Regions from separate parts of the Nonomuraea sp. NPDC050383 genome, predicted to be linked through region 3. Evidence: riboswitches for the same ligand, from Rfam matches in the RefSeq annotation. Region 3 holds a riboswitch; each other region holds the start of a gene.

Region 1 (10,342 bases), on a different contig from region 3:
TCAACGCCTGGACGGCGACGCCCGGCAAGGGCGGCCTCGCCTCGGCCAAGAACGAGGACCGTCTGCTCCGGGCCGTACGGCAGGCCCGCAAGAACTCCGACACCGTGATCGTCCACCTGCACTGGGGCACCGAGATGCAGAAGTGTCCGAACCCGGCGCAGCTCTCCCTGGCCCCCAAGCTGGTCAAGGCCGGCGCGGACGTGGTGGTCGGCGGCCACGCGCACATCCTGCTCGGCGCCGGCTACCTGGGCAGCTCCTACATCAGCTACGGCCTGGGCAACTTCGTCTTCTACAACTCCACTCCGGGCACGACCGGACGGACCGGGGTGCTGACGCTCACGATCAACGGGCGCAAGGTGCTCAAGGACCAGTGGACCCCGGCCACCATCCAGGGCGGCATCCCGGTGCCGATGACCGGCGCCGCCAGGACGCAGGCGGTGGCCGACTGGAAGGCGCTGCGCTCCTGCACGGGCCTGTCCACCCGCCCCTGACCGGCGTTTGCGGGCGGCGTGGCCGGTCATGTCTTCTGGACGGGCCGGCGACGTGGAGGAGGCCGCCATGCGGTGGGTGGAGTCCGGTGACGTACGGCTGTGGGTGGTCGAGGAGGGCGACCCGGCCCACCCGACGATCCTGCTCGTTCACGGCTATCCCGACACCCACCGCGTCTGGGACGAGGTCGCGAAGCTGCTGCGCGACCGCTTCCACGTGGTGCGCTACGACGTGCGCGGCGCGGGCCGCTCCACCGCGCCGGCCGACGACGCGGACTACACCTTCGACCACCTCGCGGGCGACCTCTCGGCGGTGCTCGACGCGATCGGCAAGCCCGCCGTCCACCTCGTCGGCCACGACTGGGGCTCGCTCCAGGGCTGGGACGCGGTGAGCAGGCCCGGCATCCGGGAGCGGGTGGCGTCGTTCACCAGCTTCGGCGGGCCGGGGCTGGCCCAGGCCGGCCGGTTCATGCGGGAGGGCAGCCCCGCGGAGGTCGCCTCGCAGCTCGCACGGTCCTGGTACATCGGCGTGTTCCAGACCCCGGCGCTGCCGGAGACGGCGTGGCGGACGTTCATGCCGGCGGTGCTGGAGCGGAGCATGCGGGTCCGCGACGGCGTCGAGCCGCGCGCCGGGCACCCCGCGGACACGCTGTCGAGGGACGCGGCCAACGGGCTGTGGATGTACCGCCGCAACATGGGTCCCGGGCTGCGGCCCCGCCACACCGCGTCGCACGGCGATCCGGTGGTGGACGTGCCGGTGCAGCTCATCGAGGCCACCCGTGACCCGTTCGTCTCGCCGGCGCTGCTGGCCTCGCTCGGGCGTTGGGCGCCGAGGTTCTGGCATCGCAGGATCGTGGCGGGACACTGGGCGCAGCGCGGCCGGCCGGACGTGGTGGCCAGGATGATCGCCGAGTTCGCCGCGCACGTGGACGGCGCCGAGGCCCCGCCGGGCCTGCGCCGCGCCCGGCAGGAGTCCTCGCCGGGGAGGGAGAAGGCGTTCGCGGGGCGGCTGGCGGTCGTCACCGGCGCGGGCAGCGGGATCGGCCGCGCCACCGCCCGGGCCTTCGCCGCCCACGGGGCCGAGGTGGTCTGCGCCGACGTGGACGAGGCGGCGGCGGCCCGCACGGCCGCCGGCATCGCCAAGGACTTCGGCGGCACGGCCCACGCCCAGCAGGTCGATGTCGCCGACGCCGCCCGGATGGAGAGCTTCGCCCAGCAGGTCCGCGCCGAGTACGGCGTCCCGGACATCGTGGTCAACAACGCCGGCATCCTCGTCGCCGGCGCCTTCCTCGACCACTCCGTGGAGGACTGGCGGCGCATGATCGACGTCAACCTGTGGGGCGTGGTCCACGGCTGCCGGCTGTTCGCGGCGCAGATGGTCGAACGCGGCGAAGGCGGCAACATCGTCAACGTCGCCTCGCTGGCCGCGTTCGCGCCCACGATGCTGCTGCCCGCGTACTCGACGGTCAAGGCGGCGGTGAAGACGCTCAGCGACTGCCTGCGGGCCGAGCTGGCCGGGCAGGGCATCGGGGTCAGCGCGATCTGTCCCGGTTTCGTCTCCACGAACATCGCCCGTCACGCCACGTACGTCGGCACCGACCTCCGCGACATCTCGGTGACGGCGCTGGAGCGGCGCGGCTACCCGCCGGAGCGCGTCGCCGCGCACATCCTGCGGGCAGTCCACCGGAACGAGGCCGTCGTCCCGGTCAACGCCGAGGGCAAGCTCGGGTACGCCCTGTCACGCCTCTCGCCCGGCGCCGCCCGGGTGCTGGCCCGGCTCTCCGGCATGGCCCGCCGCCTCGGCCACCGGCCGAACTCGCATGAGGCTCATCTGGAGCCGTGAGAAATCCACTGATTGCCAGATAACGATCGTGTCCTTGGGGGAAAGATGGAACTCGTGCTGTCACCCCAGATGGACGAATGCGTGCGACCCCAGCCGTTACGGCGACGGCCGGCGCAGCGCCGCAGCGCGCGCCGGGTCGAGCGGATGCTCGACGCCTGCGCCGAGCTGCTCGACGAGATCGGCTACGAGTCGCTCTCCACCACCCGCATCGCCGACCGGGCCGGGGTCGCGATCGGGTCGGTCTACCAGTTCTTCCCCGACAAGCGGGCCATCACCCAGGAGCTGACCCGGCGCAACGTCGAGCAGTTCGTCTCCAGGGTCGGCCGCAGGTTCCTGGAGGAGGACTACGTCGGCTGGTGGGAGGCCGTCGACGCGATCATCGACGAGTACGTCGACATGCACCGGACCGTCCGGGGCTTCAGAAGCCTGCACTTCGGCGACGTGGTCGACCTCAACCTCCTCGACTCCGACTCCGACAACAACACGGTGATCGCCGGACGGCTGCGCGGGCTGCTGCTCCAGGAGTTCGGCCTGGCCGACAGCCATGAGCTGGACGTGGCGGTCCTGGTGGCGGTCGAGGCGGGGGACGCGGTGCTCAAGCTCGCCTTCCGCCGTGACCCGAACGGTGAGCCGGAGATCATCGCGGCGGCCAAGCAGCTCATCCGCGGCTTCCTGTCCCGCCAGCTCCGCTCCTGGACTCCGCAGACGGCCTGACTCCCCGAGTGGTCAGTCGTTCAGGCGCAGGCGCTGGATGAGCTCCGGGAGCCAGCCGAGCACCGGGTGCGGCTGCTGGGCCTTGGGGGCCGGCGGCCGCGTGTCGGGCGCCGGCGGGCGTGCCTCACCGGCCTGGGGCGCCTGCGAGGGCGTCACGCGTTGCCGGGGCGCGGGGGCGCGCCCCTCGCGGTCCTTGGCCGTCGGGGCACCGTCGCAGGGCGCCGGGAGCGCCACCGGCCACGCCTGGCGGTCCTCTCGCGCCTCCCGGGCGTCCAGCCGGGTCTCGATCGCGTGGAGTTCGCGCTCGGCCGATTCCACGGCGGCGAGCCGTCCGGAAAGATATCCGGCCGCACCCGGAACCAGGACCGAAAGCGCCACGGCACAGGAGAGTGTGAAGGTCGTCTGCTTGGAGATGCCCATCGCAGCCCCTCCTCCTCGCCGGTGCGCGCGACCGCTATATGCCCTACGGCCTGCGAAGACACGCCGGAAGCGGGCATCCTTTGACATGACCTTGCCAAAGTCGTGCCGGATCGGCGATGTGCATTGCCGGGGCAAACCGGCACCTGGCTCGGTAGTCTCGCGGTGTGGCGCATGTGACCCGTGAGCACCTTGATCGCCTGCTCGAGCAGGCTCTGCTGGCCGACGACCACAGCTCCCTTGCCAGGCGGCTGTACGACGTCGCGCTCGGCTATTCCTCGGGCGATGTCTCCAGGGCGTCCATCCTGGTCCTCGCGGCCGAGGAATGGCGCTCGGCCGGGCAGCCCGCCCGGGCCCTGGAGTGCTTCCAGCGCGCGGTGGAGGACGGCGGTGAGTCGCTCATCGACCCACGCGCCGGCATCGCCGACACGCTCTTCGAGCTCGACCGTCCCGCTGAGGCGAGGGAGGTCATCGAGGCGATCCGCGCGGAGGGCGGGATCACCACGGCGACCTCCCACACGATCGCCGAGACGCTCGTCGCGTACGGTGACCTGCCGGCCGGGCTCGAATGGGTGACCCAGGCCGTGCTGGCCAGTGACGAGGACGACCCGGAGCATGTGGCGCTGCTGCGCACGCGCTACCGCATCCGGGTCGACCTGGGCCTGCCCGAGGACGAGCTCGACGCCCTGGTGTCCTGAGCCGGGCTCTCCGGGGCCGGGCGTCCTGTCCGGCCCGGGAGAGCCCCGAGGGGCGCTCGCTGCCGTCGGCATGCCCGCGATCAGGCCGTACGGGTGATCCGGGGTCAGAGGGCGGCCGTGGCCTCCGCGCCGGTCGCCAGCCACTGGCCGGTGGGCCACGTCTCCAGCCGCCACGCGCTGTCCCAGAACATCCACTCGTACTCCGTCGCCCGGCAGAACGCCTCGGCCATGGCCCGGCGGGTGGCGGGGTCGGCGGTCCCGGCCAGCCGGTCGGCGATGGCACGCACCTGTGTCACCGAGGCGGCGAACGACGGGTCGGAGTAGGTGGAGATCCACGCCTGGTACGGGTGGCCGGACCGGCCGGCCGTGCGCTCCAGTAGGGCCGTTCCGACGTCCTGGTAGACCCAGAAGCACGGCAGCACCGCGGCGACCAGCACGGGAAGGGGCGCGCTGAGAGCCGTCGCCTGGAGGTACGACGCGTAGGCCAGGCAGGTCGGCGAGGTGCGGATGCCGGCCACGTCCTCGGGGCTCAGCCCGAACCCGTCGAGGTAGCCGGTGTGCAGGGCGCGCTCGACGGCCAGCGCCGTGTGCGCGCTCTGGGCGAAGAACATGGCGTCCGCGGGCTCGGTGGCGCGCGCCGACGCCGTCGCCAGCACCTTCGCGTACGCCGCCAGGTAGCGGGCGTCCTGCACCAGGTAGAAGGTGAACCGGTCGCGGCTCAGGGTGCCGCCGCCGAGGGCGGTGTTGAACGGGTGCCGATGGATGGCGTCGAGCAGCGTGGCGGTGCTCGCCCAGACCTCGTCGCAGAACGACAACGTCGACGTCCCTTCGCCAGTACGAACTAGATCAGGTTCGACGGGTGTGATCTCAGCCCGGCCCTCCGGGCACCCCGCGTCACGGTCCACCGTAACAGGGATCATCCCAGCGGCAGGCTCGGGAGGAGGGTGCCGACGTCGCCGAGCGAGGTGACGCCGGGCTCCGCGACGCGGGAGGCCCCGGTGCGCGGGGCCTCCGCGTGGGTGGCGGCGTCCCGGCGGCTCGGTGCGCGGTCCGGCGCCTCGTGCGCGTGCTGACGGCGGACGGCCGGCTCCGGGGCCCCCGAGACGGGCACCCCGTCGAACGTCCGGACGGGCCGGGCCGGAGCCGCCGGCAGGCCGGGCAGGTCGGGCGCGGCGGCCATCGTGGACACGTCGGACAGGCCCGAGGGGTTGCGCGCGCCCGGAGGCAGGACGGGCACGCCCGCGGCCGTGGCCGTCAGGTCGGGGGCGACCATCGGGGAGCCGGCGCCCCGGGGGCCGGTCAGGCCGAGGCGCTCCGCCGTCCGCGCCGCGACCGCGGCGGCGCTCTCCTCGCCGGCCGCCCCGCCCTCGTCCCCGGCCGGGACGGGGGTGAGGGCGTGGGTGAGGGCGAGGACGGGAGGCGGCGCCGCGATGATCCAGATGACGCCGGCGCTCAGCGTGGCCGCCGCGACGGCCCGAAAGCCGGGACAGGACCGGGATGACCTGGGATAGGACCGGGATGACACTGACACTGGACGTCCCCCTCGTCGGTACGCTGCCCGGGCGGACGCCGGGCGGATCTCGGACGAAGGCCGAAGCTAGCCAGGGAAGCGGTGCGCCGGGGCGGGCTTGGCCGAACGGTGGACCAGCCCTTACCGGCGAGCGGGCCGCGACCCGGACCCGGGCCCGCGAAAGCCCCGGGAAGCCGGCCGGATAGGCCGGCCCCGGGGCCTTGTCGTCGGTACGTCGCGCGTCAGGCGCGCTTGACGGTCAGCTCGTCGTCGCCGAGGTCGACCAGCACCTTGTCGCCGTCCACGATCTCGCCCGACAGCACCGCCTTGGCCAGCTTGTCGCCGATCGCCGACTGCACCAGCCGGCGCAGCGGACGGGCGCCGTACAGCGGGTCGTAGCCGGTGAGCGACAGCCACTCGCGGGCCGCCGGAGTGACGTCCAGGGTCAGCCTGCGGTCCGCCAGCCGCCTCGCCAGCCGGTCGACCTGGAGGTCGACGATCTGGGCCAGCTCCTCCGAGCCGAGCGCGTCGAACAGGATCACGTCGTCGAGCCGGTTCAGGAACTCCGGCTTGAAGGCGCCGCGGACCGCGCCCATCACGGCCTCGCGCTTGGCGTCGCCCTCCAGCGTCGGGTCCACCAGGAACTGGGAGCCCAGGTTGGAGGTGAGGATCAGGATCGTGTTGCGGAAGTCGACCGTGCGGCCCTGCCCGTCGGTGAGCCGACCGTCGTCCAGCACCTGGAGCAGGATGTCGAAGACCTCGGGGTGGGCCTTCTCCACCTCGTCCAGCAGCACCACGGTGTACGGCCTGCGCCGCACGGCCTCGGTGAGCTGGCCGCCCTCCTCGTAGCCGACGTAGCCGGGAGGGGCGCCGACGAGCCGGGCGACGCTGTGCTTCTCGGAGTACTCGCTCATGTCGATGCGGGTCATCGCCCGCTCGTCGTCGAACAGGAACTCCGCCAGCGCCTTGGCCAGCTCGGTCTTGCCCACGCCCGTCGGGCCGAGGAACACGAACGAGCCGGTCGGCCGGTCGGGGTCGGCGATGCCGGCCCGGCTGCGCCGGACGGCGTCGGACACGGCGCGTACGGCCTGCTGCTGGCCGACCAGGCGCCTGCCCAGCTCGTCCTCCATGCGCAGCAGCTTGGTCGTCTCGGCCTCCATCAGGCGGCCGGCCGGGATGCCCGTCCAGGACGAGATGACCTCGGCGATGTCGTCGGGGCCGACCTCCTCCTTGACCATGGCGTCGTCGGGCTGGGCGGCCTCGGACGCCTCCCGCAGCGCCTGCTCCAGCCTCGGCACCTCCGCGTACATGAGCCGGGACGCCGCCTCGAAGTCGCCGTCGCGCTGCGCCCGCTCCGCCGAGCCGCGCGCCTCGTCGAGCTGCTTCTTCAGCTCACCGACCTTGTTGAGGCCGGCCTTCTCCCGCTCCCAGCGGCCGACGAGGGCGCTCAGCTCCTCCTGGCGGTCGGCCAGCTCCTTGCGCAGCCGCTCCAGCCGGTGGAGCGAGGCGTCGTCGGTCTCCTTGGAGAGGGCCAGCTCCTCCATCTTCATGCGGTCGACGTTGCGCTGGAGCTGGTCGATCTCCACGGGCCGGGAGTCGATCTCCATGCGCAGCCGCGAGGCGGACTCGTCGACCAGGTCGATGGCCTTGTCGGGCAGGAACCGGCTGGTGATGTAGCGGTCGGACAGGGCGGCGGCGGCGACCAGCGCGCTGTCGGCGATCTGCACCTGGTGGTGGGCCTCGTAGCGGCCCTTCAGCCCGCGCAGGATCGCGATGGTGTCCTCGACCGTCGGCTCGCCGACGTACACCTGCTGGAAGCGGCGCTCCAGCGCCGGGTCCTTCTCGATGCGCTCGCGGTACTCGTCGAGCGTCGTCGCGCCGATCATGCGCAGCTCGCCGCGGGCCAGCATGGGCTTGAGCATGTTGCCCGCGTCCATCGCGCCCTCGGCGGCGCCCGCGCCGACGACCGTGTGCAGCTCGTCGATGAAGGTGACGATCTGGCCGTTGCTCTCCTTGATCTCGGACAGCACGGCCTTCAGCCGCTCCTCGAACTCGCCGCGGTACTTCGCGCCCGCCACCATCGCGCCCAGGTCGAGCGAGATGAGCCGCTTGTTGCGCAGCGACTCGGGCACGTCGCCCGCCACGATCCGCTGGGCCAGGCCCTCGACGACGGCGGTCTTGCCGACGCCGGGCTCGCCGATCAGCACCGGGTTGTTCTTGGTGCGCCGGGACAGCACCTGCACCACGCGGCGGATCTCGGAGTCACGGCCGATGACCGGGTCGAGCCGGCCCGCGCGGGCGCGCTCGGTCAGGTCGACGCCGTACTTCTCCAGCGCCTGGTAGGTGTCCTCGGGCGTCTCGCTGGTGACGCGGGCGTGGCCGCGCACCTTCTCGAACGCGTCCAGCAGCGCCTGCGGCGTGGCCCCCTGCCCCTTGAGCAGCTCCGCCACCTGGCCGCCGTCGGTGGCCAGGCCCACGAGCAGGTGCTCGGTGGAGACGTACTCGTCCTCCAGCCGCTTGGCGCGCTGCGCCGCGGTGTTGATGACGGTGAGCAGCTGGCGCGAGCTCGTCGGCGCGCTCACGGTGGAGCCCTGCGCCTTCGGCAGCGCCGCCAGCTGCTCCTCCGCCCTGGCGCGCACGGCCTTCCAGTCGGCGCCCACGGCCTCCAGCAGCGGGACCGCGGTGCCGCCCGTCTGGCCGAGCAGCGTGGTCAGCAGGTGGGCCGGGGAGATCTCCGGGTGACCCTCGGCGGCGGCGCGCCGCATGGCCCCCGAGAGAGCCTCCTGGCTCTTCTGAGTGAGCTTGTAGTCCATCTTGTTCTAGGCCCCCGGTGGCAGCTCGTAGCGGATAAGCGCCTTGACCATCTGCATCTCGGCGCGCAGGCGGTGGACCTCCTCGCGCAGCCGCAACGCCTCGTTCTCCAGCTCCAGGATCCGTTTGATGCCGGCGAGGTTGATGCCCTCCTCCTGGGAGAGCCGCTGCACCTCGCGGAGCTGGAGGATGTCGCGCGTCGAGTAGAGGCGGCCGCGCCCCGCCGTACGTCCGGGGCTGACCAGCCCCAGCCGGTCGTACTGCCGCAGCGTCTGCGGGTGCAGCCCCGAGAGTTGCGCGGCCACCGAGATCACGTAGACGGGCGTGTCGTCTGAGAGATCGAAATAGTTGGCGTCCATCGGCTACTCGCTTCTGGCTCTCTGAATGAGATCAGCTCGCGGGTCGTCACCCGCCGTCGCGGTGCCGAACTCCGTCAGGAGCTCGCGCGACTTGTCGTCGAGGCTCTGCGGGACGACCACCTCCACCGTGGCGAGCAGATCGCCCTTCGTGCCGTCCTTGCGGGCGGCGCCCCGGCCGCGGACGCGGAAGGTGCGGCCGTTCGGGGTCCCCGGCGGGATGCGCAGCGTGACCGGCATCCCCTTGAGGATGGGCACCTTGATCTCGGCGCCCAGCGCGGCCTCCGTGAACGTCACCGGCACGGTGATCGTCAGGTTGTCGCCCGAGCGGCCGAAGACCGCGTGCGGCTTGACGTGGGTGAGGATGTACAGGTCGCCCGCGGGTCCCGCGTTCTCGCCCGGCGCGCCCTTGCCCTTGAGCCGGACCCGCTGGCCGTCGGCCACCCCCGCGGGAATGCGCGCCTGGATGGTGCGCGTGCTCCTGGCCCGGCCGCTGCCGTCGCACACGGGGCACGGGTCGTCCACGAGCAGGCCGCGGCCCTTGCAGTCGCGGCACGGCTCGGAGAAGGCGAAGTTGCCCAGGTTGCGGCTGGCCGCGCCGGTGCCCTCACAGGTGGGGCAGACCCGCGGGGTGGTGCCCGCCTTGGCTCCCGTGCCGCTGCACGCGGCGCAGGCGGCCGAGCTGGTGAGCCGGAGGGACACCGTGGTGCCCTCGACCGCCTCCGTGAACGTGAGCGTGACCTCGGACTCGATGTCCTGTCCGCGGCGGGGCCTGGTGGTGCTGGTGGTGCGGGTCGCACCACCACTCCCCGTGCGGTTGAACAGCCCGCCGAACAGGTCACCGAGCCGCTCCCCGGCGCCGTGGCCGCCCTGGGGGCCGGCCGTGCCGCCGAAGAGGTCGCCGAAGTCGAACGGGAACCCGCCACCGCCGCCGGGCCGCTGGCCGCCGACACCGGAGCCGAACAGCGTCCGCGCCTCGTCGTACTCCTTGCGGCGCTTGCCGTCGGACAGGACGTCGTACGCCTCGGAGACCTCCTTGAACTTGGTCTCCTTGGCGGTGTCGCCCTGGTTGGTGTCGGGGTGGTACTGCCTGGCCAGCTTCCGGTACGCCTTCTTGATCTCATCGGCGGTGGCGGACTTGGGCACACCAAGGACGGCGTAGTAGTCCTTCTCCAGGTAGTCCTTGGTGCTCATCTACAGCCCTTCGTCCATGTTCGTGGAGTTGTCGTCGCCGGAGTCAGTCGGCGATGTCGCCGGACGCCGGGGGGGCGTCCTCGGGCTCGGCCACAGCCACCCGGGCCGGGCGCAGCACCCGCTCGCCCATCCGGTAGCCGGACTGCAGGACCTCGACCGCGGTTGGCTCGGTCACGTCCGGCGAGTAGCTGTGCATCAGCGCCTCGTGGACCATCGGGTCGAACGGCTCGCCCTTCTGGCCGAACGCGCTCAGCCCGAGCTTGGTGACCGCCGCCTCCAGGGACTCCGCCACCTTCGCGAAGCCACCCGTC
Region 2 (10,342 bases), on a different contig from region 3:
TGCCACGAGTTCGCGCCGGGCGCCTTCGAGGGCGCGCTCGCGGGCGTACGCCTCCTCCAGCGTGTTGGCGATCGTCTGGAGCTCGGCGGGCAGGCCGGCCGGCGCGGTGAACGGCGGCTCGCGTACGGCGGCGACCAGTCGGCGGCTCTCGCCCACGACCCGCCTGGCCAGCACGTACGCCACTCCGAGCCCCACCAGGCCGCCCACCGCGACGACGCTGAGCACGATGTTCTTGACCTGACCCTCGATGATCATCTTCAGGGTGATCGCCACGACGCCGGCCAGGGTGGCCGCGATGGAGACGACCATGACCACGCCCAGCATCACGCCGATGGAGCGGCGGCGCAGCGCCCACATGGCCCACACCCCGACGAGCGCCACCAGCAGCCCGAGCCCGGCCGTGACCGCGACGATCATCCCCAGATCGCCCATCGCCGCAGCCCCGGCCGCCACAGGACCGCCAGGGAGCCGGTCGACAGGACCGCCCGGGAGCCGGTCCAGCAGAGCCGTCGGGAGGCCGGTCAGGAGAGGGGGCGCCGGGCTCATCCCGAGGTCTCCAGAGGCTCGAACCGGTACCCGACCCCCCACACCGTCACAATTCTGCGCGGCTCCGTCGGATCCACCTCGATCTTCTCCCGCAGCCGCCGCACATGCACCGTCACGGTGGACGAGTCGCCGAACGACCACCCCCACACCTGGTCCAGCAGCGCCGACCGGCTGAACGCCTGACGAGGGTTGCGCATGAGGTACGCCAGCAGGTCGAACTCCCGCGCCGTCAGCATCACCTCGGCCCCGCCCAGCCGTACCTCGTGCGCCCCCACGTCCACCATCAGGTCGGCGTCGCGCAGGACCCCCGTGCCGCCCGGCACGGAAGCGCCGCGCGCCCGCCGCAGCACCGACTGGACCCGCAGCGCCAGCTCGCGCGGGCTGAACGGCTTGGTGACGTAGTCGTCGGCGCCCGTCTCCAGCCCGACGACCCGGTCGATCTCCTCGCCCAGCGCGGTCAGCATGATCACGGGGACCGGCCAGCGCTCCCGGAGCTTGCGGCACACCTGGAGGCCGTCCACCTTGGGCAGCATGAGGTCGAGGACCATCAGGTCGGGCGGCCGGGCGAGGGCGCGCCGCAGCGCCTCGGCGCCGTCGCTCACGCACTCCACCTCGTGGCCGTCGCGCTCCAGGTACCGCGCCACCACCTCGGCCACCGTGGGGTCGTCGTCGACCACCAGGATGCGCGTGCTCACGTCTTCACCGTACGGCCGGCGCCCCCTGATGGGACACCCACGTCATCGGTTCGTAAGCCTCGCGGATCTTGGTCGGAGGACGTACGGTGGGCTCATGAGTCGAGTCGTCATGCTCGTGCTGGGAGCCCTGCTGGGGCTCTTCGTGCTGTTCACCTTCGTCCTGCCCATGGTGCTGGGACTCCTGAAGGTCGCGCTGATCATCGGGGTGGTGGCTCTGCTCGTCTTCGTCGCCGTCACCTTGGTCGGCAAGACGTCGTCGCGGTAGTCCCGGTCCGGGACCTGACGTGACCCTGTTCCTGCTGGACCCGTGGCTGGCCGGCATCACCATGGTGGCGGTCCTGCTCCTGGTGAGCTGGGCCGCCCGGCTGCTGCCCGTCGTGGGCGGCAGCGGGCCGAGCTTCCCGCTGGTGTACGCCCGGCGGACGGCGTTCCAGCGTCAGCGTGATCCCGGCGCCGCCGGTCGGCCGCGCCCGAGAGCGCCCTCTCCCAGCCCCGCTTCCGTCTAGCGGGGCTCGTCTCGTCGAGCCCTCGTCACCTGCACGTCGAGGAAGGGCTCATGATCGATTCTCTTGTCACGCTTCTCGTCGGCATGTCCGGAGGCCACGCGGCCGTCGCGATCGTGCTGTTCACGCTGGCCGTACGGCTGCTGCTGCTCCCGCTGAGCGTCCGGCAGGCGCGGGCCGCGCGCGTCACCGAACGCCTGGCTCCGAAGGTCCGGGCCCTGCGCAAGCGGTTCGAGCGCAACCCGGAGCGGCTCAGCAAGGAGCTGTCCCGTCTGTACGCGAACGAGGGCAGCTCGCCGCTGGCCGGAATCTTGCCCGGGATGGCCCAGCTGCCGTTCATGTGGCTGATGTACCGGGTGGCCACGCATCCGACTGCCTTGGCCGGTCATGACCTTCTGGGCGCCCCGCTGGGCCAGCAGGTTGCCGGAATTGTCACCCATTACGGACTGATCAGTTGGCCCTTTTCGGTCTTCATTGTGGTGATCGCCCTGGTCACGCTGGTGGCGTGGCTCCAGGCGCGCCGGATCAGGGCCACACTCCCCGAGGAGCAGCCGGCACTGATGCGGAGGATCATGCCGCTGATGCCCTTCGGCTCGGTCCTGGCGGCCCTGGTGATGCCGCTCGCCGCCGCCCTGTACCTGCTGGTGTCCAGCGCATGGACGTACGGTGAACGGACGGTGCTCGCGCGCCGGTTCGCCTGACGGAGAGCGGGCGAACGCCCGGACAAAAACCGAGAGGCCGGCTCAGCCGGCCTCTCGCAGGGCTGCGACCTGGCCTTTCATGGTGCCGTTGCCGTTGGGGGCCGGCAGGACGGCCCAGACCGTGGTGGTGTCGCCGTCGTGGCGCACACCCCAGCTCTCGGCGACGTACTCCACGATGCCCAGACCCCGGCCGCCGAGGGAGGACAGCGTGGGACGGCCCGCGCGCGGCTCGGTCGCCGCGCCTCCGTCGCTCACCGCGACCTCGATGTGGTCGTCGTTGCGCAGCCAGGTGACCTTGACCATGCCCGACGGCAGCGGATGCGCGTGCCGCAGCGCGTTGCTGAGCAACTCGCTCACCACGAGCACCGCATCGTCGATCGCGGCGGAGAAGACGCCGCAATCATGCAGGTCAGTGCTCAGACGCTGGCGGGCAACAGCGACGCTGGACGGCGCGTACGGCAGCAACACCACGCTTGACACACCCACCTCCCCGTCTTCATGTGCCCCCCGCGGGAACACTCCCCGGTACGACCGAAATGCCCCGTTACTCGATCCCAGAAACCGGATCTCGATCACAGCTTGTCCACATCGGACGATAGGTCAGCTCAACCGTGACCACCTCGTTACCACACCGGTGTGTCGGTTCCGATAGGAGCAGCCGCGTTGAGCACCATCCGCATCCGGGTGCCTCCTCCCGGTCGCGCATGGGCGCTCACGTCGCCGCCCTGGGCCCTCGCGAGGCTGCGCACGATGTAGAGCCCGAGCCCCACGCCGCCGAATCTCCTCCGGTCACCACTGTCGACCTGGACGAACCTCTCGAAGATCCGTTCCCGGTCGGACGCGGCGATGCCGACGCCCTCGTCGTCGACGACCACGACCACCCTGCCGTCCTCCGGCCATGCCTGGACCCTGATCAACCCGCCCTTCGGTGAGTACTTGAAGGCGTTCTCCAGCAGCTGGCCGAGCACGATGTCGGTGGCCAGCGCGTCGCCCTTCACCCACGGCAGGCCGCCGGGGATTTCCACCTCGACCCGATGCGTGTCGGACAACTCGGGCAATCCTAGCGTTGCCGCATTAATCCGCTCAGCCAGGTCGAATGCCTCCACCCGTACCTTGAGCTCGTCGGCGCCGGCCCGCGAGCCGAGCAGCAGGTGGTCCATGAGCGTCCCCAGCGACCTGGCCCGCTCGGCGATCGTGTGGACGGCGGAGCGGCGCTCGGGGTCGCTGAGCTTGTCCCAGCGGGCGTCGAGGGTGCTGGCGAAGCCCCGCACGATCGTGATGGGGGTGCGCAGCTCGTGGCTGGTCGTCGCCAGGAACAGGTCCTTGGCCTCCTCCAGCTCCTTGGCGCGCGTCACGTCGCGGAAGTCGACCACCATCTCGCCGGTCTCCTCCACGCGCGCGCTCACGACGTCGAGCCAGCGGCCCGTGTCGAGCTGGAACGTCAGCTTCTCCCCCGGGCTGGGCAGCGGGAACGGCGGCGGCCCGCCCCGCACGTCGTCGACGGGCAGCCCGGTGAGCTCGGCCGCCGCGGGGTTCCACCGGATGACGCGGCCGGCCCCGTCGAGCACGGCGATGCCGTCGGCGCTGGCGTCGAACACCGCCTGCTCGTGGGCCCGCTGCCGCACCGCCTCCTGGTAGGCCATGGCGTTGCCCACCGCGATGCCGGCGTGCCCGGCCAGCAGCTCCAGCAGCTCCAGCTCCAGGTGGCCGGGCTTGCGCTGGGCGTACAGGGCGTAGAGGGCGCCGTACGGCCGCCCGCCCACGGCGGCCAGCCCGAGCGCGATCGTGTGCAGGCCGGTCAGCTCCGCCCACAGCAGCTCGTCGAGCCCGTGGGACTCCAGCAGGACGGTCTTGCCGGTGCGCAGCAGCTTGTCCACGAGGCTGGTGCGCAGCCCGGCCGTGGCGCCCTTGAGCGTCTCGGGCAGCCGGTGGGTGCTGACCACGCGCAGCCGTTCGCCCTCGATGAGCACGAAGCCGCCCGCGTCGGCGCCCGTCAGCTCGGTCAGGCTGCCGGCGATCCGGTCGAGGACGGCGGGCAGCTCCAGCTCGGCGTTGATGTCGCCGACCACGTCGGTCAGCCGGCGTACCAGCCGGACCCGGCGCGCCATGCGCTCGCTCGCCGCCTCCTCGGCCGCCGCGCGGTGGTGGACGCACACGTATCCCACCACCGAGCTGCCCATCACCAGCGGCCCGATGTCGACCGTCACATCGAGCACGCTTCCGTCGCGGCGTAACCGCTTGGTGCGCAGCGTCACCTGGTCGCCGGTACGCGCGCGTTCGAGCACCGCGTTGTGCTCAGCCGTCAGCTCCCCCGGCACGATCGGCGCCCTGCGGCCCAGCATCTCCTCGGCGGTCCAGCCGAAGAGCCGCTCGGCGGCCGGGGTCCACACCAGCACGGTCTGGTCCCGGTCGAGCGCGATCAGCGCGTTGGGCGAGCCGGCGAGCACCGCGCGAGCGATCTCGTCGTCACTGCCGGCCCACTCGTCACCCACACCTCCATAGTGCCCGCGCTGCGCGGCCGCCGTCGGCCGATCCGTCCGATACGCTGCCGATCACGACCTACCAGGTGAGAAGAGGGTGAGCGGATGTCGAGCGGTGATCTCGATGCCCTGCTACGGGTGACCTCCGCCACCTACCGCGGGGAGAACCCGCCCGACGTCGCGTTCGGCACCTATGACGGCGCCGTGGGGCGGCTGGTGCTGGCGGTGTCCGGCAAGGGGATCGTGGCGTGCAGCTTCGAGGACGAGCACGCGGTGTACGAGCGGGTGACGCGGCACGTGGGCTCGTTCATCGGGCCCGACCCCGGCCGGCTGGACCCGGTGCGCCGGGAGCTGGACGCGTACTTCTCGGGACGGCTGCGGGCCTTCACCACGCCGGTCGACCTGGCCATCGCCACGTCGTTCGCGCGCACGGTGCTGCAGAAGACCATGGCGGTCCCGTACGGCACGACGGCGACGCTCAGTGAGATCGGCGAGCACATCGGCCGGCCACGCGCGCTGCGGGCGGTCGGCAACGCGCTGATGGCCAACCCGGTGTGCGTCATCGTGCCGTGCCACCGGATCGTGCCCGGCGACGGCGCGCTCGGCGACTACGCCGGGGGCGTGAACGCCAAGCGCCACCTCCTCACCGTCGAGTCCCGCTCCTGATCACGAGCTGTCAGACGCGGTCGGCGTAGGTCCGGCGCCGGGCCAGGCCGAGGGCGAGCGTGACCAGGGCGGCCACGAGCGCCGCGCCGAGCGCGCCGTTCATCCACGGCTGACGGGTGAAGCCGATCGCCTCGCGCACCCCGGCCCAGAGGCCGTCCCACGCCCCGACGGTCGGCGTCGAGGTGGTCAGCCAGTACGCGGCGAAGCCGAGCACCCAGGGCACCAGCATGGACCAGCGCGACGGCGCGTCCTCGTCGGTGTTCCACCGGGCGGAGCCGCCGAGCACGAAGTAGTCCACGGCGAGGACCGCGAACATCGGCACGAACACCGCGCCGATGATGCCGAGGAACGCCCCGTAGGAGTTCACGTCCACCACCAGCGCCACGGCCGTGGTGACCACGCCGATGGCGACGCTGAAGACGCGGCGGTCGACGCGGGGCATGAGGTTCTGCAGCGAGAGGGTGGTCGAGTAGACGTTCGCGAACGACTGGTCGGTCTCGCGCAGGACGAGCACGGCGAAGAACAGCGCGCCGAGCGGCGCCGCGACGAACGTCCCGAACACCGCGGTGCCGTCCGCCTGGACCGCGGCCGCCCCGGCGATGGCCACCGCGTACACGCCGAGCCCCAGGCAGGCCACCTGGGCCAGCGTGTAGCCGCCGACGACGCCGGTGAACGCGGCGGCGCTCGACCTGGAGTGCCGGGCGAAGTCGGCGGCCATCGGCACCCACGAGACCGACAGCGCGATCACGTAGTCGACGGCCGGCGCGAACGCGTGCCACGAGCCGCCGGCCTGCGGCTGAGCCTGGCCGAGGAAGTCCACGGCGAACCAGGCCAGCGCGATGACCACGGCGACCGTGACGTACCGGCGCAGCAGCCGCACCGAGCCGAGCGGCCAGATCGACAGCGAGGTGGTGAGGACCCCGGCGACGATCACCCAGACCGCGTACGGCACCGCCGGACCGAAGATCGCGCTCGCGCCCATGGAGATCACCCAGAGCTCGAAGGCGCCCCAGCCGACCATCTGGATGATGTTGAGCACCGTCGGCACGTACGACAGCCGTGCCCCGAACAGCCCCCGGAGCAGCACCATCGAGGGCCGTCCGGTCTGCGTGCCGGGGATGGCGGCCAGGCCCACCATGGCGGTGCCGACGAGGCTGCCCACGACCGCGGCGGTGAGGGCCGCGGCCACGCTCAGGGGCGCGCCGCCCAGCGGGTCGAGCAGGAAGAGCGCGCCGGAGAAGCCCAGCAGGCTCACCCCGAGGTTGGCCCAGAGCGCGCCCTGGTCCAGCACCCCGAGCGTCTTCGGCGGGGCCTCGTCGAGGGTCAGCGGGACTTCGTTGACGGCATGCGTCATCACACACTCCCTACGCCGGCATTACCCGGACAGGTTCATGCGGTCGGCAGCAGCGGTAGCTGCCCTCTCAGCCCGGTGGCCCCGAGCTCCCGCGGGATCTGTAGTTGTCGCGCGCCGGACCACCCTGGTCTGTGCCGGAGATGTCCTGGCGTGCGCCCTCATGATGCCTCATGCGCCGCCTGACGGCCACACCCGGGCCCGTCAGGGGGTGTAGACGTACGGGGTCGTGGTGCCGAGCGGCACGAAGCCGAGCCGCAGCAGGATCGGACGGCTCTCGCTGGAGGCGTCCACATGGAGGTAGCGGTAGCCCCGCTCGACGGCCACCCGCGCCCGGTAGGCCAGCAGCGCCCGGTACACGCCGCGCCCGCGCCACCCGACCACCGTGCCGCCGCCGAAGAGCCCGGCGAACTCGGTGTCCGGGTCCAGGTCCACCCGCGCCCCGCTGATCGGCCGGTCGCCGGCCATCGCGACGACCGCGGCCATCGACTCGGGCCGCTCGGCCAGCCGGCGGAGCAACTGGTCGCGCAGTCCCGGCACCGGCATGCCGAACGCCTGCTCGTGCGCCTCCATGAGCAGCTCGATCCCCGCCGGGTCCTCCGCTGGGCGCAGGACGACGCCTTCGGGCAGCCGCGGCTCGGCGGCCATGGCGGCGGCCTCCGCGGCCAGCAGCGTCTCCTCAGGGTCTGCCGCGAAGCCCGCGGCCGACAGCCGCTCCGCCAGGTCGGCGGGGCGGTCGTGGGAGTACAGCTTCCACTCGAACGAGCGCTTCAGCGCGGTGAAGTACGCCACCTGCGCCGCGATCTCGGCGTCGGCCGTGTCCTCGTCGAGGTCCGACCACAGGATGCTGTTCCAGCCGCCCTCGGCCGCCTTGCGCACCACGCGGCCCGCCCGCTCGCCCTGGCTGATTCGCACCTGGCGGTCGTAGGCCGCCAGCATCTCATCACGATTCACCGGCACAGCCCACCAGCACGGACGCGCGCGGGGCAACCGGATTAAGGGACCGGCTCAGGCCACGAACGGCGGCTGACCGGTCTCGCTGACCATCGGACGGCTCGCGCCCTCCCACGACTGCATGCCGCCGCCGACGTTGACCGCCTCGCGCCCCAGGTGGTTCAGCCAGGCCGCCACCTGGTAGGACCGGCCGCCGACCCGGCAGACGACGTAGACCTTGCCGCCGGCGGGGACCTCGTCGACGCGCCCCTGGATCTCGCTCATCGGGATGTGCACGGCCTCGGGAGCGTGGCCCGCCACCCACTCCTCACGCTCGCGCACGTCCAGCAGGAAAGCGTCGTCGGGTACGTCACGTGCCTCTACCTCGGGAACCGTCATGCGTCCATCATCTCGCGCCTTCGGTCGTAGGCCGCACGGGCCTCGGCGATCTCCCGCTGATGCCGCTCGGTCCAGGTGACCAGCGACTTGATCGTCTCGTGCAGGGTGCGGCCGAGCGGCGTGAGCGCGTAGTCGACGCGGGGCGGCACGACGGGATGGACGGTCCTGGTCACCAGGCCGTCGCGCTCCAGGTGGCGCAGGGTCACGCTGAGCATGCGCTGGCTGACCCCGTCGATCTCGCGGCGCAGCTCGCTGAAGCGCAGGCTTCGGCTGTCGAGCAGGGCGATGACGAGCAGCGACCACTTGTCGGCGACGCGGTCCAGGATCTGCCGGACCTCGCAGTCCTCGCGGGTGTCCCACTGCCGGACGTCGTAGTCGTCGGTGATGTCACAGGAGGCGTGGTCGTCCATGGCATCCATGCTGTCGCAGGGACCCTGCGGTTACAAGAGATAACCGACCCTACTTGAGCAGGCGCGACAGGCGCCGGTCGGCGAGCGGCTTGCCGCCGGTCTGGCAGGTCGGGCAGTACTGGAGCGAGGAGTCGGCGAAGGAGACCTCGCGGATGGTGTCGCCGCAGACGTCGCACGGCTGGCCGGCGCGGTTGTGGACGCGCAGGCCGGACTTCTTCTCCGCCTTGAGGTCCTTGGCGGCCAGCCCGTGGGCCCGCTCCATGGCCTCGCGCAGCGTCGTGACGATGGCCTCGTGCAGGTCCGCGATCTGCGCGTCGGTCAGCGAGGACGCGATCTTGAACGGGGACATCCGGGCCGCGTGGAGCACCTCGTCGGAGTAGGCGTTGCCGATGCCCGCGACGACCTTCTGGTCGCGCAGCAAACCCTTGATCTGCGTGCGGTTGCCGCCCACGATCTTCTTCAGCGTCTCGACCGTGAACGACTCCGCGAGCGGGTCCGGGCCCAGCGCGGCCACGCCGGGCACCTCGGCCGGGTCCCTCGTGACGTACATGGCCAGGCGCTTCTGCGTGCCGGCCTCGGTCAGCTCGAACCCCGGCGCCAGGCCCTCGTCGTCGGGCGCGAACCGCACCCTCGCCGCGAGCGGGCCCTTGCCGGGACGGACCGGCTTGGCGCCCGACAGGTCGTCGCGCCAGCGCAGCCAGCCGGCCCGGGCCAGGTGGATGACGAGGTGGAGCCCGTCGCAGTCGAGGTCGAGGAACTTGCCGTGCCGCGACACCCCGGTCAAGCTCAGCCCGCCCAGCGCGCTCACCGGTGGGTCGAAGGTCTTGAGCGCCTGGATCGCCACCACGTCCACGGCCAGCACGGTCCGGCCGACCGCCCGCTCACGCAGGAATCCGGCCAGGGACTCGACTTCGGGAAGTTCCGGCATGCCACCAGAGTACGGTCACTCACCGACAGCTTCCCGGACGCTCGCGGACACCGCTCCACGCGTCAGGGCACGTCCCAGAAGGCCAGCTCATGAGCCATGCCCTCGCGGAAGAGCCGCTCGGCCCGCACCGGGTCGGGAGCCGCCTCGTCGATCATCACGGCGATCCGGGCGGCCAGCGCGGCGAACCCCGGGTCGGCGTAGGTGCCCACCCACGCGCGGTAGCGCGGCTCGGCCGGCGGGTCCTGCGCCAGGATCCGGCCCAGCGTCGAATATCCCCACATGCACGGGTACAGCGCCGCCAGCCCGTCGGCGTACGTGGCCGCCGACTCGAGCAGGAAGGCCGTGTACGCGGCGCACGCCGGCCCCTTCACGGCTCCCTCCAGATCGGCGCCGAACTCGGCCGACATGGTTCGGTGCAGGCTCAGCTCGTCATGGAAGGTGGTGTGCGCCAGGTCCACCAGATCCCCCAGGTGGCCGTCCGGCGCCTGCCAGGCCAGCCGGGCGAAGACCCGCACGTAGTCGAGCAGGAACAGGTAGTCCTGCTCCAGCCAGGACCGGAACACCGCCTCGGGCAGGTCGCCGCGCGCTATCCCGGCGACGGTGGGGTGCGCGAGCTGGGCGTCGAGCAGGGGGCGGCCGGCGGCGTGCAACTTCTCGGAGATGGACATGAGCGCACGTTAGTGTCGGGGGCATGACTGTGACGATCGCCGAGGAACTCCTCCTGCTCGCC
Region 3 (10,342 bases):
GTGGACACCGGCTTCTGGGGCGGCGCCGTCCCGGGCAACGTGGAGCAGCTCCGGCCGCTGCACGAGCGCGGGGTGCGCGGGTTCAAGTGCTTCCTGTCGCCCTCCGGGGTGGACGAGTTCCCGCCGCTCGGCCCCGGCGAGGCACGGCGGGCGATGGTCGAGATCGCCGGGTTCGGCGGGCTCCTGGTGGTGCACGCCGAGGACGCGGCGCTGCTGGCCGAGCCCGCCGGACCCACGTACCGGGACTTCCTGGAGTCGCGGCCCGGCGCGGCCGAGCGGAGCGCCGTGGAGCAGGTGATCCGGCTGGCCGAGGAGACCGGCGCGCGGGTGCACGTGCTGCACGTCTCCAGCGCCGCCTGCCTCGAACCCCTGGAGGCCGCCCGGGCGCGGGGCGTGCCGGTCACCGCCGAGACCTGCCCCCACTACCTCACGCTCACGGCCGAGCAGGTGCCGGAGGGCGACACGAGCTTCAAGTGCTGCCCGCCGATCCGCGACGGGGCCAACCGCGACCTGCTCTGGGACGGCCTGGCGCGCGGCGTGCTCGACTGCGTCGTCTCCGACCACTCGCCGTCCACCGCCGACCTCAAGGTGCCCGACTTCGCCGCCGCCTGGGGCGGCGTCGCCTCCCTCCAGCTCGGGCTGTCCGCCGTCTGGACGGAGGCGGCCCGCAGGGGGTACGGGCTGGCGGACGTGGCCCGCTGGATGTCCACCCATCCAGCCGCAATAGCCGAAATTTCGCGAAAAGGCGCGATAAAGCCGGGCAATGACGCCGACCTGGTGGCCTTCGACCCCGACGCACCGAACCTCGTGGACGCCGGCCGCCTCCACCACCGCAATCCCGTCACCCCGTACCACGGCCGCACCCTGAAGGGCGTGGTGCTCACCACGTGGCTCCGGGGCCGGCCCGTCGACGGAGAGCCGTACGGGACCTTCCTGCTGGGAGAGAAGTAATGATGTCGCAGCGGCCCACCGCCGGCTTCACCACGCTGCCCGACCTGGCGCTGCGCACGCTGGGCGGCTCGGTCGTCGCCGCCAGCGACGAGTCGTTCGCCGAGAAGGAGAGCCTGATCCGGCCCGGCCGGCCGGCGTTCAGGCCGGAGACGTTCGGCGGCCGGGGCCAGGTGTACGACGGGTGGGAGACGCGGCGGCGGCGCGAGCCGGGGCACGACTGGGCGATCGTCCGGCTCGGGCTGCCCGGCGCCGTCCGGGGCGTGGTCATCGACACGGCCTGGTTCACCGGCAACCACCCGACCCACGCGTCGGTCGAGGCGGCGGCCGTGGACGGACACCCGTCGCCCGCCGAACTGGCCGGCGCCCGCTGGGTGGAGATCGTGCCCCGGCTGCCGCTGCGCGGCGACGCCGAGCACCCGGTGGAGGTGGCCGACGACGGCCGCTACACGCACGTGCGGCTGAACATGTTCCCCGACGGCGGCATCGCCCGGCTGCGCGTCCACGGCGAGGCGCGCCCCGACCTGTCGGTGTACGACGGCCTGAGCCTCGACCTGGCGGCGCTGCAGAACGGCGGCCGGGTCACCGCCTGCTCCAACGCGTACTACTCCGCCCCCGACAACGTCATCGCCCCCGGCCTGGCCCGCCACCAGGCGGAGGGCTGGGAGACCGCCCGCCGCCGCGAGGAGGGCAACGAGTGGCTGGTCATCCGGCTGGCCGGGCGGGGCGTCGTCAGGCTCGCCGAGATCGACACCACGAACCTGATCTTCAACGCGCCCGCCGCCGTGACGCTCACCGGCCTCGACGGGGACCGCGAGGTCGCGCTGCTGCCCCGGACGCGGCTGCAGCCGGACACGCCGCACCGCTTCCGCCTCGGCCACGCCGATCCGGTGACGCACGTGCGGGTCGACATCCACCCCGACGGCGGCCTGGCCCGCGTGCGCCTGCACGGTCACCTCACGGGCTGAGCGGCCGGCCCCCGGACCGGTGTCCCCCGCGCGGGGACGTCAGTGCCAGAGGGTGACCTCGGAGCCCGGCGGGCGCTCGCTGTTGGGCAGGGGCTGCTGGAAGCGGACGACCCCGCTGCCGCGCCCCAGCTTGCGGACCTTGACCCTCCAGCCGAGCTGCTGGAGCTCCTGGCGGGCGTCGTTGATGTTCTTGCCCATCACCTGCGGGATCATCTGGAACTGCTGGTCCTCGCGGGCCTCGTTGTCGCCCCTGCGGAACCACTCGCCGATGTCGGTCTGGCAGCGCGCCACCGTGACCATCGCCACCGCGCCCCGGTCCACCTCGGCGTCGGCCTTGGGCGCCTGGGCGATGACCGTGCACGGCTCGGCGTCGTCGTCCACCTCGTTGACCTGCACCTGGAAGCCCTGCTCCTGCAGGTAGGCGGCGGCCTGGTCCTTGGGCATGTGGCTGACGTCCGGCATGGTCAGCCCGGCGCTCACGTAGATGGAGACCTTCGAGCCTTCCTTGAGCTTCTCGCCCACCAGCGGCGAGGTGCGGATCACCGTGTTGCGGGCCACGTCGGGGCTGGCCAGCCGGCGGACGCTGCCGACCGTGAGGCCCGCCTTGGCGATGGTGGCGCGGGCGTCGTCGGCGGACATGCCCGCCACCTTGGGCACCAGCACCAGCTTGGGACCGAGGGAGGGCACCAGGGTGACGGTCGCGCCGGCCAGGACCTGCTGCCCGGTCACGGGGTCGATGCGGAGCACCAGGCCCTCGTTCACCTTGTCGTTGTACTCGCCCGGCGCCAGGCGCACCTTGAAGCCGCCGGAGGTGAGCTTCTGCTCCACGATCGAGACGTCCTTGCCGACCAGGTCGGCGGGCACGGCCACGTACTGGGGACGGGAGACGTACCAGGCGGTCAGCCCGATCGCCGCCACCATGACGACGGCCAGGCCGATGATGATCCAGCTCGGCCGGAACCCGCGGCGCCGCCCGCCCGCGTGCTCGGCCGGCCCCTCGATCCGGGGCTGCACGACCGTGGGGTTGGGGCCGGCCGCCCCGCCGGGCGGGACCTGCGGCATGGCCAGCGTCATCGCGGGCGACCCGGGAGGCAGGCCCGGCTGTGAGGCGGGCTGCGGGCCGTAGCCGCCGGCCGCCGGGCCGGTGGGCCGGGCGCCGCTCTGGGGCCCGGTGCGAGCCCCTGTGTGCGCCCCTGTGCGGGGTCCCGGGGGCAAGGGGTGGGCGCCGGACGACGGCTGTGCCGTGGGCGCCGCCAGCGGCCCCGAGGGGGCGTACGAGCCGGTGCCCGGCATCGAGTGCTGCGCCGGGGAGTGGGAGATGCCCGGCGCGGTCAGCCGGGGAAGCTGGCGATGCACCTCGACGGCCGCCACCAGCATCGCGGTCGCGTCCGCGGGCCGGGCGTCCGGCTCGCGCGCCGTGGCGTGCGCCACCAGCGCGTCGACCACCGGAGGCACGTCGGGGGTCAGCGACGACGGTGCCGGGACGGTGTCGTGCACGTGGCGGTAGGCCACGGACATGGGCGTCTCGCCGTCGTACGGCTGCCGGCCGGTCACCAGCTCGAACAGCATGATCCCGGCCGCGTAGACGTCGGTGCGGACGTCGGCGCGGCCGGTGGTCACCTGCTCGGGCGACATGTAGCCGATCGTGCCGATCATCACGCCGGTACGGGTCTGGTTGGTCGCCTCGATGGCGCGGGCCAGCCCGAAGTCCACGACCTTGACCCGGCCGTCGGCCGTCATCAGGACGTTCTCCGGCTTGACGTCGCGGTGGACCATGCCCGCCTGGTGGGCCGCGCCCAGCGCCGCGAGCACCGGGATCAGGATCTCCAGCGCCTCGCGGGCGGGCAGCCTGTCCCGCTCGTGCAGGACTTCGCGCAGCGTCCGGCCCGGCACGTACTCCATCGACAGGTAGACGACGTCGCCGTCGGTGCCCTGGTCGAAGACGTGCACCACGTTGGGGTGGGAGAGGCTGGCCACGGACTTGGCCTCGCCGATGAAGCGCCGCACGAACGCCGGGTCCTCGGCGAGCGAGCGGTGCATGACCTTCAGCGCGACCGTGCGGTCGAGCCGGACGTCCAGGGCGAGGTAGACGGTCGCCATGCCGCCCCGCGCGATCCGGGACTCGATGCGGTAGCGCCCATCGAGGAGTCGCCCGACCAGGGGGTCCGCCGTCGTCGTGTCCACGCCGCCGAGTTTACGGGCGTTTGGCCACCGGCAGGGTGCGACCACCCGAAACGATGCGGAGCCGTGGCCCCTGCCGCGCCCTCTCTTGACCTCCCGGGCCACTCCGGGACCAGGGGATCCACCGGCTCACGGGGGCCCCGCGGGCCCCGGCGTGACGCCGGAGCCGGCTTGACCCGATCCGTGGGGCCCAGCTCACCGGGTCACGGGTTCATGGGTCATGGGTTCATGGGTTCATGGGGGAGGACGCCTCGGCGTAGCGGCGGCGCGGGATGCGCCCGGCCTGGCGGGCCAGCCGCCCGGCCTGGACCGCGCCCCGCATGGCCGCCGCCATCAGGTCGGGTCGCTGCGCGCGGGTGACCGCCGTCGCCAGCAGCACGGCGTCGCAGCCCAGCTCCATCGCCAGCGCGGCGTCGCTGGCCGTGCCGATGCCCGCGTCGAGGATCACCGGCACGGAGGCCGCCTCCACGATGAGCTCGATGTTGTGCGGGTTGCGGATGCCGAGGCCGGAGCCGATGGGCGCGCCGAGCGGCATGACGGCCGCGCAGCCGGCCTGCTCCAGGCGGCGCGCCAGCGCCGGGTCGTCCCCGATGTACGGCAGCACCACGAAGCCCTCGGCCACCAGCCGCTCGGCCGCGTCGAACGTCTCGATCGGGTCCGGCAGCAGTGTCTGCTCGTCGGCGATGACCTCAAGCTTGACCCAGTTCGTCCCGAGGGCCTCGCGGGCCAGCCTGGCCGTCAGCACGGCCTCGCCCGCGGTGAAGCAGCCCGCGGTGTTGGGCAGCACCTTGATGCCGCGCACGCGCAGCACGTCGAGGACCGAGCCGCGGGCCGACGGGTCGAGCCGCCGCATCGCGACCGTGGTCAGCTCGGTGCCGGAGGCGGCGAGGGCCTGGTCCAGCACCTCCAGCGAGGGCGCGCCGCCGGTGCCCATGATGAGCCGGGAGGAGAACTTCTCCCCGGCGATGATCAGGTCATCCACCCTGCACCGCCGTGAGCACCTCGACGCGGTCGCTGTCGCCGAGCGCCGTGGTGTCCCACGAGCCGCGCGTCACGACCTCGTCGTTCAGGGCCACCGCCACACCGGTGGTGGCGGTGGTCAGGATCCGTACGGCCTGCGCCACGGTGGTGCCGTCGGGCACCTCGCGCTGGCTGCCGTTGATCGTCACTCTCATCCCATCTCCTCGGAGCCGGAGTTGCCGTCGTAGGGGCCGGAGGGCCTGTCGTGAGCGCCGGGGGCCGGCTGGTGGCGGGCCGGGGAGCAGAGGGCCGCCGACTCGGGCTCCTCGCCCAGGAGGATCGCCGTCGTGAGCGGCGCCAGGAGCACCCCGCCGCGGTGGTGCCCGGTCGCCAGCGTCAGCCCCGGGACGCCGGCCGGGCCGATGAGCGGCAGGTTGTCCGGGGTGCCGGGACGCAGGCCCGCCACCACCTCGGCCACCTCCAGCTCGGTCACGCCGGGCACCAGCTCCCGGGCGTCGCGCAGCAGCTCGTACACGCCGCCGGCCGTCACGCGCGTGTCGAACCCCATCTCCTCCTGCGTGGCGCCCACCACGAGCTCGCCGTCGCCTCGCGGCACCAGGTAGACGGGGGCGCCGTGGACCATGCCGCGCACGCACCGGCCCAGCAGCGGCTCGGGGGAGCGCAGCCGCATGATCTGGCCCTTGACCGGCCGGATCGGGAGGTCGTACAGCTCGCCGCTCCACGCTCCGGCGGCCAGGATCACCCCGTCGGCCCGGATCTCGGACGGCAGGTCCCCGCCGCCCGCCGGAGAGTCCAGCCGTACGCCCACGACCGCCGGACCGCGCCCGGAGCCGTCACCAGGGCCGCCGGGGGCACGCAGGAGCTCGGACACCCGGGCCCGCACCACGGGGACGCCCAGCCGCTCCAGGGCGGCCAGCAGGGCGGCTGTGACGCGGCGCGGGTCCACCCACGCGTCGCCCGGCGCCAGCAGCCCGCCCCGGACCGACGGGGCCAGCATCGGCTCCAGGCGGCGGCACTCCCGGCCCGTCAGCCGCTCCACCGGCAGCCCCAGCTTGTCCATGAACCCGGCCAGCTCGTCGAGCGCCGCCAGGTCGTCCGCGCCGAACGCCACGTCCAGGGTGCCGTCGGCACGGAAGTCCAGCCCGTACGACGGGACCGGTCCCGACCGCGCCGGGGACGACGGGACGGGGCCCGACCGCGAAGGGGACGACGGCACGGGACGGGCGCCGCCGAAGGGCCCGGGTGGGCGGGACGGGGCCAGGACGCCCGGCGGCAGGCCGGCGTCCTCGGCCAGCTCGGCGGCGAACGACGGCCAGCGGCGCAGCGACGCCACCCCCAGCCGCAGCAGCGGCTCCTCCGTGTAGGCGACCTCGCTGACGGGCGCCAGCATGCCGGCGGCCGCGTGCGAGGCCCCGGAGGCCGGGGCCGGGTCCACCACGGTGACGGGCCGCCCCGCCCGCGACAGCCGCCAGGCGATCGACAGCCCGACGATCCCGCCGCCCACGACCAGCTCCATGCGCGCTCCCTTCGCCGGCATGATCCGGATCAGGTGGATTGCGGTCGAAGGCCCGGTCAAGCCTTCCTCTCAGCCCGGTCACGGCCGGACTCCCGCGCGTCTTGCCCCTCCAGCCTACGGCCTCGGTGCGGAGCGCAGGCGGCGGCCCCGTTATGGTCTTGACCGTGAACCGTGTCGTGGTGGCAGGAGCGGGCCTGGCCGGCGTGCGCAGCATCGAGGCCCTGCGGGCGAGGGGGTTCGGCGGCGAGATCACCCTCCTGGGACAGGAACGGCACCGCCCGTACGACCGGCCGCCCCTGTCGAAGGCGGTGCTGCTGGGCACCAGCGACTCCAGCTTCGTCGACTCCGACCTCGCGACGCTGGAGGTGGACTTCCGCCCCGGTGTCAGCGCCACCGGCCTTCGTCCGGGCGTCGTCGAGACCGGCGAGGGGGAGCTGCCGTACGACGGGCTGGTCATCGCGACCGGCGCCGAGCCGATCACGCTGCCCGGCGACGGGCCGCAGCACGTGCTGCGCACCCTCGACGACGCGCTGGAGCTGCGCGCCCGGCTGGTCCGCGGCGCCCGCGTCGCCGTGGTCGGCGCCGGCTGGATCGGCGCCGAGGTGGCCACGGCCGCCCGCCGCGCGGGCTGCGAGGTGACCGTGATCGAGGCGGGACCCGCGCCGCTCTTCCACGCCGTCGGGGCCGGGATCGGCGCCCGCACCACCGGCTGGTACGAGGGCGTCGACCTGCGGCTGGACACCATGGTCGCGTCGGTGGACGAGGGCGGGGTGCGGCTGGTGGACGGCGAGTTCGTCGAGGCGCACGTGGTCGTCTCCGGCATCGGGGTCCGCCCGGCCGTCGAGTGGCTGGCGGGCGCCGACATCGACCTGCACAACGGCGTCGTCACCGACGAGCACCTGCGCGCCTCCCTGCCGGGCGTGGTCGCGGTGGGCGACTGCGCCGCCTGGTGGTCGCGCCGCTACGGCACGCGCCTGCGGGTGGAGCACTGGGACACCGCGCTCGGCGCGCCCGAGGTCGCCGCGGCCACCCTGCTGGGCGAGGAGGCCGTCTACGACCCGGTGCCGTACTTCTGGTCCGAGCAGTTCGGCCACATGGTCCAGTACGCGGGCCACCATCCGGCCGGCGACCGCCTCCTGTACCGGGGCGACCCGGAGGGCAAGTGGTCGGCCTGCTGGCTGACCGGCGACGGCGCGCTGGCCGCGGTGCTCGCCGTGGACCGGCCCCGCGACCTCGTCCAGGGCCGCCGCATCATCGAGGCGGGACACCGGATGGACCCGGAACGCCTGGTAGATCCCGATGTCCCTCTACGGGATTGTGTTGTTTGAGCAAGCGCGCCATGTGGTAGTTGTGGTTTCGTGACGCTTTCTGTTGCACAGATCGACCGGGAGACCGACCAGCTCGTCAACGAGTGGCTCACTCTCCCCGAGGTGGCCGACCGCCTGCAGCTCTCGCTCGGGCGGACCAAGCAACTCCTCAAGGACCACAAGCTGCTCGGCGTGCGCCGGGGCAGCGGCGGGCCGCACGTGCCCGCGGTGTTCCTTGACGGAAGGGACGTGATGAAGGGCCTGCCCGGCACGCTGACCGTGCTGCTGGACGCGGGCTATGACGACGCCGAGGCGCTGCGGTGGCTGTTCACCCCGGACGACTCGCTGCCCGGCTCGCCCGTCGAGGCGATCCGCGCGGGCCGCCACACCGAGGTCAAGCGGCGTGCCCAAGCCCTCGCTTTCTGACGCCCGGCTCTACCTCTGCACCGACAGCCGGCGCCGGCGCGGTGACCTGGCCGAGTTCCTCGACGCCGTGCTCGCCAACGGCGTCGACGTCGTCCAGCTCCGTGAGAAGGGCCTGGAGGCGCGGGAGGAGCTCGAGCTGCTGGAGGTCTTCCGCGACGCCTGCGACCGGCACGGCAGGCTGCTGGCCGTCAACGACCGGGCGGACGTGGCCTACGCCGCCCGGCCCGACGTGCTCCACCTGGGGCAGGACGACCTTCCGGTGGGCGTCGCGCGGGAGATACTCGGCGACGACATCCTCATCGGCAGGTCCACCCACTCCACCGCCGAGGCGTCCGCCGCCGCGGTGGAGGAGGGCGTCGACTACTTCTGCTGCGGGCCGACCTGGCCCACCCCGACCAAGCCGGGCCGTCCCGCGCCGGGGCCGTCGCTGCTGCGGCACGCGGCCTCGATCGCCACGGACCGGCCGTGGTTCGCCATCGGCGGCATCGACCTGGACAACCTCGACGAGGTCATGGCGTGCGGGGCGACCCGCGTCGTCGTGGTGCGGGCGATCACCGAGGCCGACGACCCGGGCGCGGCGGCGGCGGAGTTCGCCAAGCGCCTGGCCCGCTGACCCGGTCACGACGCTCCTCCGCGCCCGTGGAAGCGCGGGGGAGGGTCAGGCCTTGCGGGAGGTGGCCGCGACGGCCAGGTCGGCCAGCGCGGAGCGCGCCCCGGCCGTGATCGGCGCCTTGTCCAGGCAGGCCAGCGCCTCCTGCAGGTACGACCCGATCAGGTCCTCGCACTCCCGCAGCGCGCCCGTGTCCTCGATGACCTCCCGCAGCGCCGCCACGCCCCGGTCGTCGAGTTCCGGGTCGCCGAGCAGGCTCCGCACCAGCGCGGCCTGCGTGGGGGTGGCGGCGGCCAGGGTGCGCGCCACGAGCATCGTCCGCTTGCCCTCGCGCAGGTCGTCGCCGGCCGGCTTGCCGGTGGCCGCCGGGTCGCCGAACACGCCGAGGATGTCGTCGCGCATCTGGAACGCGATCCCCACCCGCGTGCCGTACGTGGTGCACAGCTCGTCCATCCACGGCGCCAGCTCGCCCGCCGCCAGGACCAGCCCGAGCCGGAGGGGCTGCTCCACGGAGTACTTGCCGCTCTTGTACAGGGCGACGCGCAGCGCCGACTCGAACGTGTTCTCCCCGTGGGCCTGCTCCAGCAGGTCGAGGTACTGGCCGCACATCAGCTCGGTGCGCATGTGGTCGTGCACCGGCTGCGCCGCCGCGATCGACTCCGGCGGCAGGCCGCTGCCGCGCCACATCTCGCCGGACCAGATCAGCAGCAGGTTGCCCAGCAGGATCGCCGCGCCCACGCCGAACTGCTCGGCCGACCCGTGCCAGCCGGCCCCCGCGTGCATCGTCTCGAACCGGCGGTGCGCCGACGGCATCCCGCGGCGCAGGTCGCTCTTGTCCATCACGTCGTCGTGGACCAGCGCGCTGGCCTGGAGCAGCTCCAGCGACGCCGCGGCCGGGTAGATGCCCGGCTCGTCCGCGCCGCCCGCCCCGCGCCACCCCCAGTAGCAGAACGCGGGACGCAGCCGCTTGCCGCCGGCCAGCAGCTCCTTGGCGGCCAGGCGGAGCGGCTCCAGCTCCGGCGCGCCCGTGAGCGGCAGCTGCCGGTCGACGAACTCCCTCAGGCAACGGTCCACCTGTTCGCGCAAGGTGTCCATGCTCGCGGCCTCAGTGTTCATGCCTTGAGACTAGTGGCCGCCGGGTGGCGCCCGGCTCTCCAGGGACAAGGGTGACCGCTGGTGCGGGCCCCGCCACGGTAACCTTGGGGCATGGCGCTTGGTCGACCTTCCGTCCTGCCCGATCGTGTCCCCACCGTGCGCGAGCTTCTCGCCTCCGGTGGCCGGTCGTTCTCCTTCGAGTTCTTCCCCCCGAAGACCGACGAGGGCGAGCGGCAGCTGTGGCGGGCGATCAGGGAGCTGGAGTCGCTGCGGCCGACGTTCGTGTCCGTGACGTACGGCGCGGGCGGCA

The links. Region 3 has a riboswitch for thiamine pyrophosphate ahead of ACIBG4_RS03440 (FAD-dependent oxidoreductase). Riboswitches for the same ligand answer to the same signal wherever they lie in the genome.
Region 1: it holds a riboswitch for thiamine pyrophosphate, as region 3 does, so the genes downstream of both, tenA (thiaminase II) here and ACIBG4_RS03440 (FAD-dependent oxidoreductase) in region 3, are expected to answer to the same signal.
Region 2: it holds a riboswitch for thiamine pyrophosphate, as region 3 does, so the genes downstream of both, ACIBG4_RS26180 (purine-cytosine permease family protein) here and ACIBG4_RS03440 (FAD-dependent oxidoreductase) in region 3, are expected to answer to the same signal.

Annotation. Positions count from the first base shown of each region.
Region 1 is NZ_JBITIP010000018.1:89,531-99,872, reverse strand. It holds gene ACIBG4_RS34080 (CapA family protein) at 1-491, shown strand, start outside; gene ACIBG4_RS34075 (SDR family oxidoreductase) at 520-2,331, shown strand; gene ACIBG4_RS34070 (TetR family transcriptional regulator) at 2,401-3,045, shown strand; gene ACIBG4_RS34065 (hypothetical protein) at 3,058-3,423, opposite strand; gene ACIBG4_RS34060 (hypothetical protein) at 3,630-4,160, shown strand; gene tenA (thiaminase II) at 4,265-4,975, opposite strand; TPP riboswitch at 4,967-5,062, opposite strand; gene ACIBG4_RS34050 (hypothetical protein) at 5,077-5,691, opposite strand; gene clpB (ATP-dependent chaperone ClpB) at 5,913-8,483, opposite strand; partial or broken gene ACIBG4_RS34040 (heat shock protein transcriptional repressor HspR) at 8,517-8,840, opposite strand; gene dnaJ (molecular chaperone DnaJ) at 8,844-10,031, opposite strand; gene grpE (nucleotide exchange factor GrpE) at 10,075-10,342, opposite strand, start outside.
Region 2 is NZ_JBITIP010000011.1:66,457-76,798, reverse strand. It holds gene ACIBG4_RS26220 (sensor histidine kinase) at 1-432, opposite strand, end outside; gene ACIBG4_RS26215 (response regulator transcription factor) at 543-1,241, opposite strand; gene ACIBG4_RS26210 (hypothetical protein) at 1,336-1,506, shown strand; gene ACIBG4_RS26205 (DUF6412 domain-containing protein) at 1,526-1,747, shown strand; gene ACIBG4_RS26200 (YidC/Oxa1 family membrane protein insertase) at 1,798-2,445, shown strand; gene ACIBG4_RS26195 (ATP-binding protein) at 2,488-2,925, opposite strand; gene ACIBG4_RS26190 (PAS domain S-box protein) at 3,069-4,937, opposite strand; gene ACIBG4_RS26185 (methylated-DNA--[protein]-cysteine S-methyltransferase) at 5,031-5,591, shown strand; gene ACIBG4_RS26180 (purine-cytosine permease family protein) at 5,602-6,945, opposite strand; TPP riboswitch at 6,936-7,048, opposite strand; gene ACIBG4_RS26175 (GNAT family N-acetyltransferase) at 7,147-7,896, opposite strand; gene ACIBG4_RS26170 (rhodanese-like domain-containing protein) at 7,951-8,274, opposite strand; gene ACIBG4_RS26165 (helix-turn-helix domain-containing protein) at 8,271-8,684, opposite strand; gene ACIBG4_RS26160 (Fpg/Nei family DNA glycosylase) at 8,734-9,612, opposite strand; gene ACIBG4_RS26155 (TenA family protein) at 9,675-10,280, opposite strand; gene ACIBG4_RS26150 (GPP34 family phosphoprotein) at 10,304-10,342, shown strand, end outside.
Region 3 is NZ_JBITIP010000001.1:770,784-781,125, reverse strand. It holds gene allB (allantoinase AllB) at 1-951, shown strand, start outside; gene alc (allantoicase) at 951-1,916, shown strand; gene ACIBG4_RS03455 (PASTA domain-containing protein) at 1,956-4,100, opposite strand; gene ACIBG4_RS03450 (thiazole synthase) at 4,324-5,079, opposite strand; gene thiS (sulfur carrier protein ThiS) at 5,072-5,272, opposite strand; gene ACIBG4_RS03440 (FAD-dependent oxidoreductase) at 5,269-6,594, opposite strand; TPP riboswitch at 6,584-6,700, opposite strand; gene ACIBG4_RS03435 (NAD(P)/FAD-dependent oxidoreductase) at 6,759-7,922, shown strand; gene ACIBG4_RS03430 (Rv2175c family DNA-binding protein) at 7,953-8,327, shown strand; gene thiE (thiamine phosphate synthase) at 8,305-8,940, shown strand; gene ACIBG4_RS03420 (polyprenyl synthetase family protein) at 8,986-10,053, opposite strand; gene metF (methylenetetrahydrofolate reductase [NAD(P)H]) at 10,144-10,342, shown strand, end outside.